One region of the Streptomyces sp. NBC_00086 genome, then DNA from elsewhere that is predicted to be linked to it. Evidence: predicted binding sites of a transcription regulator. Region 1 holds the regulator's gene; the other holds the start of a gene.

The links. Region 1 encodes HrcA, which represses chaperone genes, less so after heat shock. Its sites were predicted from a motif close to TTNGCACTCNGNNNNNCNGAGTGCNAA; they were not measured.
Region 2: a site for HrcA is predicted at 3,505-3,531, ahead of groES (co-chaperone GroES). Genes of this name have one in related genera too.

The regions. Positions count from the first base shown of each region.
Region 1 is NZ_JAPELZ010000001.1:5,608,083-5,615,454, forward strand. Features, by position in the region: gene OG276_RS25195 (long-chain fatty acid--CoA ligase) at 1-1,444, shown strand, start outside; gene hemW (radical SAM family heme chaperone HemW) at 1,512-2,744, shown strand; gene OG276_RS25205 (DUF3097 domain-containing protein) at 2,933-3,730, opposite strand; gene OG276_RS25210 (MBL fold metallo-hydrolase) at 3,759-4,484, opposite strand; gene hrcA (heat-inducible transcriptional repressor HrcA) at 4,636-5,652, shown strand; gene dnaJ (molecular chaperone DnaJ) at 5,653-6,789, shown strand; gene OG276_RS25225 (nitronate monooxygenase) at 6,994-7,372, shown strand, end outside.
Region 2 is NZ_JAPELZ010000001.1:3,202,524-3,209,895, forward strand. Features, by position in the region: gene OG276_RS14040 (SDR family oxidoreductase) at 1-403, shown strand, start outside; gene OG276_RS14045 (ester cyclase) at 494-1,192, shown strand; gene groL (chaperonin GroEL) at 1,285-2,916, opposite strand; gene groES (co-chaperone GroES) at 3,053-3,361, opposite strand; gene OG276_RS14060 (response regulator transcription factor) at 4,250-4,939, shown strand; gene OG276_RS14065 (HAMP domain-containing sensor histidine kinase) at 4,932-6,332, shown strand; gene OG276_RS14070 (LCP family protein) at 6,486-7,372, shown strand, end outside.

The DNA.
Region 1 (7,372 bases):
GGTGGTCCTGGAGGCCGCCGACGCCGTCGCGGCCGACGGGGACCCCGAGGGCTGGGTGCTCTCCCTCGCCGACCTGGAGGCGCGCGGGCGGGAGTACCTCGCCAAGCACCCCGAGGCGGTCAAGGAGCGGATCGCGGCCATCACCGCCGACCAGCTCGCCACCCTCATCTACACCTCCGGCACCACCGGGCGCCCCAAGGGCGTGCGGCTGCCGCACGACAACTGGTCGTACATGGCCAAGGCCACCGTCGCCACCGGCCTGATCACCAAGGACGACGTCCAGTACCTCTGGCTGCCGCTCGCCCACGTCTTCGGCAAGGTGCTCACCTCCGGCCAGATCGAGGTCGGCCACGTCACCGCCGTCGACGGCCGCATCGACAAGATCATCGAGAACCTGCCGATCGTGCAGCCGACCTACATGGCGGCCGTCCCGCGCATCTTCGAGAAGGTCTACAACGGGGTCGCCGCCAAGGCCCGGGCCGGCGGCGGCGCCAAGTACAAGATCTTCCAGTGGTCCGTCGGCGTGGCCCGCGAGTACGCCAAGGTCACCCAGGACAACTTCCGCCGCACCGGCCGGGCGAGCGCCCCCTTCGGCCTCTCCACCAAGCACAAGATCGCCGACGCGCTCGTCTACTCCAAGCTCCGCGAGGCCTTCGGCGGCAACCTGCGCGCCGCGGTCTCCGGCGCCTCCGCCCTCGCCCCCGACATCGGCTACTTCTTCTCCGGCGCGGGCATCCACATCCTGGAGGGCTACGGGCTCACCGAGTCCAGCGCCGCCTCCTTCGTCAACCCCGGCGAGGCCTACCGCACCGGCACCGTCGGCAAGCCGCTCCCCGGCACCGAGGTCCGCATCGCCGACGACGGCGAGGTGCTCCTGCGCGGCCCCGGCATCATGCAGGGCTACCACCAGCAGCCCGAGAAGACCGCCGAGGTGCTGGAGGCCGACGGCTGGCTGCACACCGGCGACATCGGCGAGCTCTCCGCGGACGGCTACCTGCGCATCACCGACCGCAAGAAGGACCTGATCAAGACCTCGGGCGGCAAGTACGTCGCCCCGGCGGAGATCGAGGGCCAGTTCAAGGCGCTCTGCCCGTACGTCTCCAGCATCGTCGTCCACGGGGCCGACCGGAACTTCTGCTCCGCCCTCATCGCCCTCGACGAGCCCTCCATCCTGGTCTGGGCCGCCGAGAACGGCCTGGAGGGCAAGACGTACTCCCAGGTCCTGGCCGCCCCCGAGACGAACCGGCTCATCGAGACCTACGTCCAGACCCTCAACGAGGGCCTCCAGCGCTGGCAGACGGTCAAGAAGTTCCGCCTCCTGCCGCGCGACCTCGACGTGGAGCACGGGGACCTCACCCCGAGCCTCAAGCTGAAGCGGCCGGTCGTCGAGCGCGAGTTCAAGCACCTCATCGAGGAGATGTACGAGGGCTCCCGGGAGGCGTAGTCCGGGGCGCGGCCGCAGGCGCCGCGCACGCGTAAACGACCTTGGGGCAGTGCGGGACAATGGGCTCATGCCTTCCGCACTGCCCGACGGTGAACCCATGCCCGAAGACGGCTCGCTGCCGCTCCACGCCCTCGAGGGAGCGGGGGAGCGGCCGCTCGGGTTCTACCTGCACGTTCCGTACTGCGCCACGCGCTGCGGGTACTGCGACTTCAACACCTACACGGCCACCGAGCTGCGGGGCACCGGCGGTGTGCTCGCCTCTCGGGAGAACTACGCCGACACCCTGATCGACGAGGTCCGGCTGGCGCGCAAGGTGCTCGGGGACGACCCGAGGGCCGTGCGCACCGTCTTCGTGGGAGGCGGCACGCCCACGCTGCTGCCCGCCGGCGACCTCGTACGGATGCTCGCGGCGATCCGCGAGGAGTTCGGGCTGGCCGAGGACGCCGAGGTGACCACCGAGGCCAATCCGGAGTCGGTGAACCCGGAGTACCTGGCGGAGCTGCGCGCGGGCGGCTTCAACCGGATCTCCTTCGGCATGCAGAGCGCCAAGCAGCACGTCCTGAAGGTGCTGGACCGCACGCACACCCCCGGGCGGCCGGAGGCCTGCGTGGCGGAGGCGCGGGCGGCGGGCTTCGAGCACGTGAACCTGGACCTGATCTACGGGACGCCGGGGGAATCGGACGAGGACTGGCGGGCGTCGCTGTCGGCGGCGCTGGGGGCCGGGCCCGACCACATCAGTGCCTACGCGCTGATCGTGGAGGAGGGCACCCAGCTCGCGCGGCGGATCCGGCGGGGCGAGGTCCCCATGACGGACGACGACGTCCACGCGGACCGGTACCTGATCCTCGACTCGGTGATGGCCGAGGCGGGGTACTCCTGGTACGAGGTCTCGAACTGGGCCACCTCCGAGGCCGGGCGGTGCCTGCACAACGAGCTGTACTGGCGCGGCGCCGACTGGTGGGGGGCCGGGCCCGGGGCGCACTCGCACGTGGGCGGGGTGCGGTGGTGGAACGTGAAGCATCCCGGCGCCTATGCGGCTGCGCTGGCGGAGGGGCGCTCGCCCGGGGCCGGGCGGGAGCTGTTGTCCTCCGAGGACCGGCGGGTGGAGCGGATCCTGCTGGAGCTCCGGCTCGTGGACGGGGTGCCGCTGTCGCTGCTCGCGCAGGCGGGGCTGGCCGCCTCGCGGCGCGCCTTGGCCGACGGGCTCCTCGAAGCAGGCCCGTACGCGGCCGGGCGGGCCGTCCTGACCCTGCGGGGGCGGCTGCTGGCCGACGCGGTGGTCCGCGACCTGGTCGACTAGCCCCGTCCGGGGTGGGTAGCCCTGCGGGGCCGTCCCCTACCCGCCCTTCCACCGTTCCCCGGGCTCCGCCCGGACCCTCCCCCAGCTACCGCTGGGAGGTGCCCCCTGCCGCGTGCGGCGCCGTTCCCGGGGGCCAGCCCCCGGACCCCCGCGCCTCAAACGCCGGCGGGGCTGAATTTTCGCCGACTCTATGCCGTCACGTGGTCGATCAAGTGCTCCACCGCGCCCAGGAGGGTGGGCTCCAGGTCCTTGTACGAGGTCACGCGGGACAGGATGTGCTGCCAGGCGGCTCCGGTGTTCTCCGGCCAGCCCAGGGCGCGGCAGATGCCCGTCTTCCAGTCCTGGCCGGGCGGGATCACCGGCCAGGCGCGGATGCCGAGGGCCGAGGGTTTCACCGCCTGCCAGACGTCCACGTACGGGTGTCCCACGATCAGGACGTGCGGGGAGGTCACGGAGGCGGCGATGCGGGACTCCTTGGAGCCCGGCACCAGGTGGTCCACCAGGATGCCCAGCCGGGCGTCGGCGGCCGGGGCGAAGTCCGCGACGACCGAGGGGAGGTCGTCGATGCCCTCCAGGTACTCCACCACGACGCCCTCGATCCGCAGGTCGTCGCCCCAGACCCGTTCGACCAGTTCGGCGTCGTGGCGGCCCTCCACGTAGATCCGGCCCGCCCGCGCCACCCGTGCCCGGGCCCCGGGCACGGCGAGCGAGCCCGAGGCCGTACGGGCCGGGGCGGCCGGCCCCCGGGCCGGGCGGGTCAGGGTCACCACGGCGCCGTCCAGGAGGAAGGCGCGGGGTTCGAGGGGGAAGACGCGGCGCTTGCCGAAGCGGTCCTCCAGGGTGACCGTGCCCGCCTCGCAGGCCACCACCGCGCCGCAGAAGTCCGTACCCGCCACCTCGACCACCAGATCGGGATCCGCCGGCACCTCCGGGACGGGCTTGGCGCGCTTCCACTGCGGGGTCAGGTCGGGGGAGTACTCACGCATCCGGCCGAGGGTAGGAGAGCGGGCCGCCTCAGGGGGCCGACACGCCGAAACGGGTTGCCAGTGTGTCGCGTTGGGCACGCACGAAGGCCGCGTCGACCACCGCTCCGTGACCCGGCACGTACAGAGCGTCGTCCCCGCCCAGGGCCAGCAGCCGGTCCAGGGCCGCCGGCCACTGCCCGGGCATCGCGTCCGGACCCGCCTGCGGCTCGCCCGACTCCTCGACCAGGTCGCCGCAGAAGACCACCTCGCGCGCTCCGGGTACGAAGACGGCCAGATCGTGCCCGGAGTGCCCGGGCCCCACGTTCGCCAGCAGCACCTGCACCCCGCCCAGGTCGAGCGTCCACTCGCCCGACACCAGGTGCCGGGGAACCACCAGCAGGTCCGCCGCCTCGGCCGCCTCGGCCTCCGCCAGCCCCTGGCGGACCGCGTCCTCGCGCAGCTCCTCCCGGCCCGCCGAGAGCACGGCGTCCAGCCCGACCGGACCGTAGACCTCCACTCCCGCGAACGCCGCACCACCCAATACGTGGTCGAAATGTCCGTGTGTGAATGCGAGATGGGTCACGCGGCGGCCCGCCAGCCGCTCCGCCTCGGCCCGCACCGCAGAGCCCTCCCGAAGGCAGGATCCGGGGTCGATCACGAGGGCCGAATCCTCGCCCACCACCAGTCCCACGGTGCAGTCCCACACCGGCAGCCGCTTGCGGCCGACCCGTTCTGTGAGCTGTTCCCAGCCCGCCTCTTCCCAACGCAGGTCCATGCCGCGACGCTACCTTGGCGGGCCGCCCTTGCTACGGGCGTACCACCCCGCCGTACACTGACCGGGGGATCTCTGGCACTCGAACGCTCAGAGTGCCAGCAGGCAGAGCCTGCCGAAGCCGCGAACGACGGAAACGATGGAGGTGTGCGCGATGCTCAGCGAACGCAGACTCGAAGTGCTGCGCGCCATCGTCCAGGACTACGTCGGGACGGAGGAGCCGGTCGGCTCCAAGGCGCTCACCGAGCGGCACCGGCTCGGCGTCTCGCCCGCCACCGTGCGCAACGACATGGCCGTGCTGGAGGACGAGGGCTACATCGCCCAGCCCCACACCAGCGCCGGCCGGATCCCCACGGACAAGGGCTACCGCCTCTTCGTCGACAAGCTGGCGGGGGTCAAACCGCTGTCGACGCCCGAGCGCCGGGCCATCCAGAACTTCCTCGACGGGGCCGTGGACCTCGACGACGTCGTCGGCCGGACGGTGCGGCTGCTCGCGCAGCTCACCCGGCAGGTCGCCGTCGTCCAGTACCCGTCGCTGACCCGCTCCACCGTCCGGCACGTGGAACTGCTCTCGCTGGCCCCGGCCCGCCTGATGCTGGTCCTCATCACGGACACCGGCCGGGTCGAGCAGCGGCTCGTCGACTGCCAGACCCCCTTCGCGGACACCTCGCTCGCGGACCTGCGGGCGCGGCTCAACAGCATTGTCGTCGGCCGCCGGTTCACCGACGTGCCGCCGCTGGTGAAGGACCTTCCGGAATCCTTCGAGACCGAAGACCGGGTGACGGTGCGAGCCGTCCTCGACACCCTTCTCGAAACGCTGGTCGAGGAGGCGGAGGAGCGGCTGATGATCGGCGGCACCGCCAACCTCACCCGCTTCGGACACGATTTTCCCCTGACGATCAGGCCGGTGCTCGAAGCGCTGGAGGAGCAGGTCGTGCTCCTCAAGCTGCTGGGCGAGGCCAGTGAGTCGGGAATGGCCGTAAAGATCGGGCATGAGAACGCCTACGAGGGACTGAACTCCACGTCCGTCGTCTCGGTCGGCTACGGTTCGGGCGGCGAAGCAGTCGCCAAACTCGGCGTGGTCGGACCGACCCGCATGGACTACCCCGGAACGATGGGAGCGGTACGCGCAGTGGCACGTTACGTCGGACAGATCCTGGCGGAGTCGTAAGTGGCCACGGACTACTACGCCGTTCTCGGCGTGCGCCGCGACGCATCGCAGGACGAGATCAAGAAGGCATTCCGGCGGCTCGCGCGCGAGCTGCACCCGGATGTGAATCCCGATCCCAAGACGCAAGAGCGTTTCAAGGAGATCAACGCCGCCTACGAGGTCCTCTCGGACCCGCAGAAGAAGCAGGTCTTCGACCTCGGCGGCGACCCGCTGTCCTCCTCGGGCGGCGGCGGAGCCGGCGGCTTCGGAGCGGGCGGCTTCGGCAATTTCTCCGACATCATGGACGCCTTCTTCGGCCAGTCCTCGCAGCGCGGACCGCGCTCGCGGACCCGCCGCGGCCAGGACGCCATGATCCGCCTCGACCTGGAACTGGACGAGGCCGCCTTCGGCACGACCAAGGACATCCAGGTCGACACGGCCGTCGTCTGCACCACCTGCTCCGGCGAAGGCGCCGCCCCCGGCACCTCGGCGCAGACCTGTGACATGTGCCGCGGCCGCGGTGAGGTCTCGCAGGTCACCCGGTCCTTCCTGGGCCAGGTCATGACCTCGCGCCCCTGCCCGCAGTGCCAGGGCTTCGGCACCGTGGTCCCGACCCCGTGCCCCGAGTGCGCGGGCGACGGCCGGGTCCGCTCCCGCCGCAGCCTCACCGTCAAGATCCCGGCGGGCGTCGAGAACGGCACCCGGATCCAGCTCGCGGGCGAGGGCGAGGTCGGCCCCGGCGGCGGCCCCGCCGGCGACCTGTACGTGGAGATCCACGAACTGCCGCACCCGACCTTCCAGCGGCGCGGGGACGACCTGCACTGCACAGTCACCATCCCGATGACCGCGGCGGCCCTGGGCACCAAGTGCCCGCTGGAGACGCTGGACGGCCTGGAGGAGATCGACATCCGCCCCGGCACCCAGTCCGGCCAGGCGATCCCCCTGCACGGCCGGGGCGTCACGCACCTGCGCGGCGGCGGCCGCGGCGACCTGATCGTCCACGTCGAGGTCACCACCCCCAGCAAGCTGGACCCGGCGCAGGAGGACCTGCTGCGCCAGCTCGCCAAGCTGCGCGGCGAGGAGCGGCCGCTCGGCCAGTTCGCGCCGGGCCAGCAAGGCCTGTTCAGCCGTCTGAAGGACGCCTTCAACGGGCGCTGATCCGCACGCGCGGAGCACCGTAGGGGCGGCGTCCCGGCGGTGTACGAGAACACCTGCGAGCCCGGTCCGGGGATGCCCCGGACCGGGCTCGCGGCATGCGGGACGGCAGGGCGGCGGCGGTATTCGGGCACCCCGGTGAAGGGGACTATGCCAGGCGAATGCCGTGATTCGGTCCCGTGAGCGGGACATGGCACGATGCAGCACATGTCCTCCGCACCGAACGGTCTCTTCGCGTACCCGATCGTGCAGGCGCCCATGGCGGGCGGCGCTTCCTGCCCGCCGCTCGCGGCCGCCGTCTGCGAAGCGGGCGGACTGGGCTTCCTCGCCGGCGGCTACAAGACCGCCGACGGCATGTACCAGGAGATCAAGCGGCTGCGCGCGCTCACCCGCCGCCCCTTCGGCGTCAACCTCTTCCTGCCGCAGGCCTCCCACGTGGACCCGGCGGTCGTGGAGGCCTACCGCGGGCACCTCGCCAGCGAGGCCTCCTGGTACGAGATCTCCCTCGCCGACGAGGACATCATCGGCACCAGCGACGACGGCTACGACGCCAAACTGGCCATTCTCATCGAAGACCCGGTACCCG
Region 2 (7,372 bases), 2.4 Mb from region 1:
GATGCGCTCGCGCGGGCGCGGCGGCGTGATCAACGTGGCCTCGGTGGCCGCCTTCCTGCCGCGCGGCACCTACGGGGCGAGCAAGGCCTGGGTCGTGCAGTTCACCCAGGGCGCGGCCAAGGACCTGACCGGCTCGGGCGTACGGCTGATGGCGCTGTGCCCGGGCTTCGTACGGACCGAGTTCCACGAGCGGGCCGGCATGGGCACGGACAACATCCCGGGCTGGATGTGGCTCGACGCCGACAAGCTGGTGGCGGCGGCGCTGGCCGATCTGGCCCGGGGCAAGACGGTGTCGATCCCGGACCCGCGGTACAAGGCGCTGATGGGCGTGGTGAAGCTGACCCCTCGCGGGCTGCTGGGCGGGATGTCCTCGCGCACCGGGCGCAAGTACGGGCCGCAGTAGCCCCGCCCGTGGTGACCTGTGAGTAAACGCGGCATATGGGTGAAATCTCCCTAGACTGGATGTGTCCCATCCAGCGCGGGAGGCGACGCGATGACATTCGTACAAGTGATCGACTACGAGACCAAGCGCTTCGACGAGATGAACAGTCTCATCGACCGCTATGCCGAGCAGACCGCCGGCAAGCGCACGGTCACCCACACCCTCATCGGCAAGGACCGCGACTCCAAGACCCACTACGTGGACCTCGTCGAATTCCCCTCGTACGAAGAGGCCATGAGGAACTCTCAACTCCCGGAAACCGACCGGATGTTCCAGGAGATGGTGGCGCTCTGCGACGGAATGCCGAAGTTCATGAACCTCGACGTGGTCCGCGACGAGTACCTCAACAAGCTCGTCGTGAACCGCTTCCTCGAAGAGGTCGTGGGCAAGGGCAACTTCGACGCCATCGAAGAATGCATCGCGGCCGACTACGTCACTCACGACATCATGGAGAGCGCCGGAGAGGGCAACGGGCGCGAGGGCATCCGCAAGACCGTCGGCATGTGGCGGGGCGCCTTCGACATGACCTTCGACATGACGCGCCAGATCGCCGAAGGCGACTGCGTCACCACCCTGTGGGACTGGAAGGGCACCCACAAGGGCGAGTTCATGGGGGTCGCGCCGACGGGCAAGGAATTCACCATGTCGGGTTGTACGACCTGCCGGATCGAGAACGGCCAGATCGCCGAGGACTGGTGGTACTACGACGCACCGGGGCTGATGCGCCAGATGGGCATGATGCCCGGATAGCAGACGGAGAAGCAGACGGGAAAGCCCCGGTCACCACCGCTTGGCAGCGGTGACCGGGGCTTTGCCGTGTTTACCCGTGCTTACTGACGAGGTCAGTGGCTGTGGCCGTGGCCACCGTGGCCGTGACCGGCGTCGCCCTCGTCCTCGGCCGGCTTCTCGACGACCAGGGTCTCGGTCGTGAGCAGCAGCGACGCGATGGAAGCGGCGTTCTCCAGCGCGGAGCGGGTGACCTTGACCGGGTCGATGACGCCGGCCTTGACCAGGTCGCCGTACTCGCCGGTGGCGGCGTTGAAGCCCTGGCCCTTTTCGAGCTCGGCGACCTTCGCGGTGATGACGTAGCCCTCGAGGCCGGCGTTCTCCGCGATCCAGCGCAGCGGCTCGACGGCGGCGCGGCGCACGACCGCGACACCGGTGGCCTCGTCGCCCGACAGGCCGAGGTTGCCTTCCAGCACCTTCACGGCGTGGACGAGAGCGGAGCCACCGCCGGAGACGATGCCCTCCTCGACCGCGGCGCGGGTCGCCGAGATGGCGTCCTCGAGACGGTGCTTCTTCTCCTTGAGCTCCACCTCGGTGGCGGCGCCGACCTTGATGACGCAGACGCCGCCGGCGAGCTTCGCCAGGCGCTCCTGCAGCTTCTCGCGGTCCCAGTCCGAGTCGGTCGACTCGATCTCGGCCTTGATCTGGTTGACGCGGCCGAGGACCTCGTCGGAGGAGCCGCCACCGTCGACGATGGTGGTGTTGTCCTTGGAGATCGTGACGCGGCGGGCGGAGCCCAGTACGTCCAGACCGGCCTGGTCGAGCTTGAGGCCGACCTCCTCGGCGATGACGGTGGCACCGGTGAGGGTGGCCATGTCCTGCAGCATCGCCTTGCGGCGGTCACCGAAGCCGGGCGCCTTGACGGCGACGGCGTTGAAGGTGCCACGGATCTTGTTGACGACGAGGGTGGAGAGCGCCTCGCCCTCGACGTCCTCGGCGATGATCAGGAGCGGCTTGGAGGCGCCGGCCTGGATGACCTTCTCCAGCAGCGGCAGGAGGTCCTGGATCGAGGAGATCTTGCCCTGGTTGATCAGGATGTACGGGTCATCGAGGATGGCCTCCATACGCTCCTGGTCGGAGACCATGTACGGGGACAGGTAGCCCTTGTCGAAGGCCATGCCCTCGGTGAACTCCAGCTCCAGGCCGAAGGCGTTGGACTCCTCGACGGTGATGACACCGTCCTTGCCGACCTTGTCCATCGCCTCGGCGATGAGGTCACCGACCTGCTGGTCCTGCGCGGAGAGCGCGGCCACGGCAGCGATGTCGGACTTGTCCTCGATCGGACGGGCGGTCGCCAGGAGCTCGTCGGAGACGGCCTTGACCGCGGCGTCGATGCCCTTCTTCAGGGCGGCCGGGGAAGCACCCGCGGCGACGTTGCGCAGACCCTCGCGGACCAGCGCCTGCGCCAGGACGGTGGCGGTGGTGGTGCCGTCACCCGCGACGTCGTTGGTCTTGGTCGCGACCTCCTTGACGAGCTGCGCGCCAAGGTTCTCGTACGGGTCGTCGAGCTCGACCTCACGGGCGATGGTGACGCCGTCGTTCGTGATGGTCGGAGCGCCGAACTTCTTGTCGATGACGACGTTGCGGCCCTTGGGACCGATCGTCACCTTCACGGTGTCGGCAAGCTTGTTGACGCCACGCTCAAGGGCGCGACGGGCGTCCTCGTCAAACTTGAGAATCTTCGGCATGGGAGCGGTTCAGCCCTCTCGTTGCTATCCCCGGCCGCTCACCGCGACCGCCTGTCAGACACGAACTACGCCCCTCGCCGCCCGGCATCAGCAGGGGTGACCAGGGGCGTAGCTCAAAGCAAAACTGCAGAAGTGATTACTTCTCGACGATCGCGAGCACGTCGCGGGCCGAGAGGACGAGGTACTCCTCGCCGTTGTACTTCACTTCGGTGCCGCCGTACTTGGAGTACAGGACGACGTCGCCGACGGTGACGTCCAGCGGGAGACGCTGGCCGTCCTCGAAGCGACCCGGACCCACGGCGAGGACGACGCCCTCCTGGGGCTTCTCCTTCGCGGTGTCCGGGATGACCAGGCCAGAGGCCGTGGTCTGCTCGGCGTCGAGCGGCTGGACCACAATGCGGTCCTCGAGCGGCTTGATGGCAACCTTGGAGCTGGTGGTCGTCACGATCTGACCTTCCGCTTCGGAGATCCGGGGTTAATTGTCTGAGGTGGCGACCAGGTCGATCCGTCGTCGCGGGTGCCGGATCTGCCTGTCGCTGTGTTGGCACTCGCCAGGGGTGAGTGCCAGACGCGAGACTATTCCGGGGATTAGCACTCGGTCAAGCGGAGTGCCAATACGCGCCGCTGGTTTCGCAGCCGGGGCCGCCTGGATCCGCCCCTCGTGCGGCGCCGTTCCCGGGGACCAGTCCCCGGGCCCCTGCGCCTCAAACGCCGGCGGGGCTGGGGTGTGGTCGGCGTCTGCCTGGCTGCGCGGGGTGGGTCGGTGCCGGGGTCGGGGTGGGGTGTCGGCCTGGACTGCATGATTTAGGCGCCCCCTCCTCAACTCCGACAGGGCGCGACATGCACCAGCGCCACAAATCACGCTCTACGTCCAGGCCGACACCCCACCCCGCCCCCGTCCCCGACCCGGGCCGCCGAATTCAGCCTCGCCGGCGTTTGAGGCGCGGGGTCTGGGGCGGAGCCCCAGGGGGCTGGGCGCAGCTTGGGGACTCCTTCCGGACCGGGCTGCGCCAATTCAGCCGTCCGGCGTTTGAGGACCGGGGTCTGGGGCGGAGCCCCAGGGGTCCGGGCGCAGCCCGGGGCCCCGCTTGTAGCCCGTCCGGCGTTTGAGGACCGGGGCAGGGCCGGCCCTGGGAACGGTGGAAGGGCGGGTCGGGGACTTCGCCCCGCAGGGCCGACCCAGCCGCACCCGCCCACCGGGCCCCACGCCGGGCGGCGGCCAACACCGACGGGCCGCCTCCGGACGGAGGCGCGAAGCCGGTGAGGCCCGCCAGGAGCGCACCGCGCGAGCGGCGCGTCAAGGGAGGAAAGCCCGGTATGTGAGGCTTGGGGCATGCGGATCCTGGTCGTCGAAGACGAAGTCAGCCTCGCCGATTCACTGCGGCGCGGCCTCTCCGCCGACGGCCACTGGGTCGATCTGGCCCACGACGGCCACCACGGCCTGGACCTGGCCCTCACCGGAGGCCCGTACGACGTGGTCCTCCTCGACCTGATGCTCCCCGGCCTCTCGGGCTACGAGATCTGCACCCGGATGCGGTCCCACGGCGTCGCCACCCCGGTGCTGATGCTGACCGCCAAGGACGGCGAGTACGACGAGGCCGAGGGCCTGGACTCGGGTGCGGACGACTATCTGACGAAGCCGTTCTCCTTCGTCGTCCTCGCCGCCAGGCTCCGCGCCCTCACCCGCCGCGCCACCGCCGGCGACACCGCCCGGACCGGCGTCCTGCAGGCCGGCGACCTGGTCCTGGATCCCCGCGGCCGCCGCTGCCGCCGCGGCACGCACGAGATCGAGCTGACCGCCCGCGAGCTCGGCGTCCTGGGCTGCCTGATGGAGCAGCCCGGCCTGGCCGTCGCCAAGCAGGACATCCTCGACGAGGTCTGGGACACCCCGCACGGCATCGACCCGAACATCGTCGAGGTCTACGTCTCCTCGCTCCGCCGGAAGATCGACGCCCCCTTCGGCCGCCGCTCGATCCTCACCGTGCACGGCACCGGCTACCGGATGGCCCCGGACGGTGGCTGAGCCGCGGTCGAAGCCCCGGCCCCGCCGCCTCGGCAGCCTCCGCTCCCGCGCCGCCGCGGCCGCCGCCCTCGCGATGGCCGCCGTCCTGGCCGCCGGCGGGCTGTGGCTCTACGCCCTGCTGCGCGCCAACCTCATCGAGAACACCACCGGCCGCACCGAGCTCGCCGCCCGCAAGGTCGCCGCCCAGTACGACACCGGGAGCCTGCCGCCCGGGGGCCGGCTGCCCGCGCCCGAGGGCGGGGTCGACCTGGTCCTCGTGCGGAACGGGGCCGGCGCGGTCGTGGCCACCAGCGGGGACCTGAAGGACACCCCGGAGGTCACGGAGCTGAGCCCCGCCCCCGGCCAGGACGTGCGGTCGGCCGTCCTGCCGCCCGCGCGCCCCGGCGCACAGCGGCGCGTGGTGGTCGCCGTGAACGCACCCGGCCCGCCGGGGGCACACGACCCGCACACCGTCTACGCCGCGACCGTGCTCGGAGACGTGGACGACGCCAACCGGGCCGTCGCGCTCGGCCTGCTGGCCGGCGCGCCCCCGCTGATCGTCTTCGCGGCGGCCCTGGCCTGGTGGGTGACGGGCCACGCGCTGCGCCCGGTCACCGCGATCCGCACCGGGCTGGCGGCGGTCACCGGGAGCGAGCTGGACCGGCGGGTCCCCGACCCGGGCGGCGCCGACGAGATCGCGCAGCTGGCCCGGACGGTCAACGACACGCTCGACCGGCTGGAGCGCGGCGACGCCCGGCAGCGGCAGTTCACCGCCGACGCCTCGCACGAGCTGCGCAACCCCCTCGCGGCCGTCCGGTCCCGGCTGGAGGTGGCGTTGCGGGACCCCGACCGGGAGTCGGTGGCGGCCGCGCTGGCCGATACCGAGCGGCTGCAGGCGATCGCGGCCGATCTGCTCCTGCTGGCCCGCCTCGACGGCGGGCCCGCGCCGCGCACCGAGCCGGTGGACCTCGCGCTGCTGGCCGCCGAGGACGCGGCGCGGCGCCCCGGGACCCGGGTTCCGCTACGGCTGGACGCGCGGGCTCCCGTACCGACCGCCGGGGATCCGGCGCGGCTGGAGCGGGCGCTGGCCAACCTGGTGGACAACGCCCTGCGGTACGCCCGTACCGGGGTCGTGGTCCGGGCCTCGGCCGAGGACGGCTGGGCGCTGCTGGAGGTCACGGACGACGGACCGGGCATCCCGGAGGCCGACCGGGACCGGGTCTTCGAGCGGTTCGTACGGCTGGACGCGGACCGGGGCCGCGCCGGTGGCGGCACCGGCCTGGGGCTGGCCATCGCCCGGGAGATCGCGCGGGCGCACGGCGGTGAGGTCCGTGCGCTCCCGGCGCCCGCCGGAGGCGCCCGGCTGGTGCTGCGCGTGCCCGCCCCGGCCGAATTCGGCCCCGCCGGCGCTTGAGGCCCGGGGTCCCGGGTCCGGGGTCCGGGGGCAGCGGCGGCGGCCCGGCCCTGAAGGCATCCTCAGAACCCTCAGGTTTCCTTCAGCACCGCTCCCCCAGCATCGGGATGCATGAGCGCCCACCGCAGGAAGACCCGGGAACACAAGCCACCGATGCCCGCGTCCCGCCGCCGCAGGCTCACGCGCGCGCTGCTGGCGTCCGGCTGCGCCCTGGTGGTGCTCGCGGGGGCGACCGCCTGGTACCTGTACGACGACCTCGCCTCCAGCATCGCCAGCTCCAAGGCCCTGGAGGGCGCCGAGAAGTCGAAGTACGGCGATGTGAACATCCTGCTGATGGGCCTGGACAGCCGCCGGGACCAGAACGGCGAGGACCTTCCCCCGGCGGTCCTCGACAAGCTGCACGCGGGCGCGAGCTCCGACGTCGGCGGCTACAACACCAACACCCTGATCCTGTTGCACGTCCCCGGCGACGGGGGCCGGGCGAAGGCCTTCTCGGTGCCGCGCGACGACTTCGTCGAGCTGCACGGCGTGCCGGGCTTCACCGGCAAGGCCAAGATCAAGGAGGCCTACGGGCGGGCGAAGGCCAAGGTGGAGGAGCAGCTCGCGGCCAAGGGGGTCAAGGACCCTCGGCAGCTGGAGCGCGAGGGGCGCGAGGCGGGCCGCAAGGCGGAGCTGGAGACGGTGCGCACTTTCCTGGGCGTGCCGATCGACCACTTCGCCGAGCTGAACCTGGCCGGCTTCTATCACCTCGCGGACGCGCTGGACGGCGTACCGGTGTGCCTGAAGAAGCCGGTGAAGGACAGGTACTCGGGGGCCGACTTCCCGGCGGGACGCCAGACGCTCGACGGGCAGCAGTCGCTGGCCTTCGTACGGCAGCGGCACGGCCTGACCATGGGCGACCTGGACCGGACGAAGCGGCAGCAGGCGTTCCTGGCGGGGGCCACGTACAAGCTGAACCAGGCCGGGACCTTCACCGATCCGCTGAAGCTGATGAAGCTGATCGACTCGGCGAAGCAGGACGTCGTCACCGACGAGGGGTG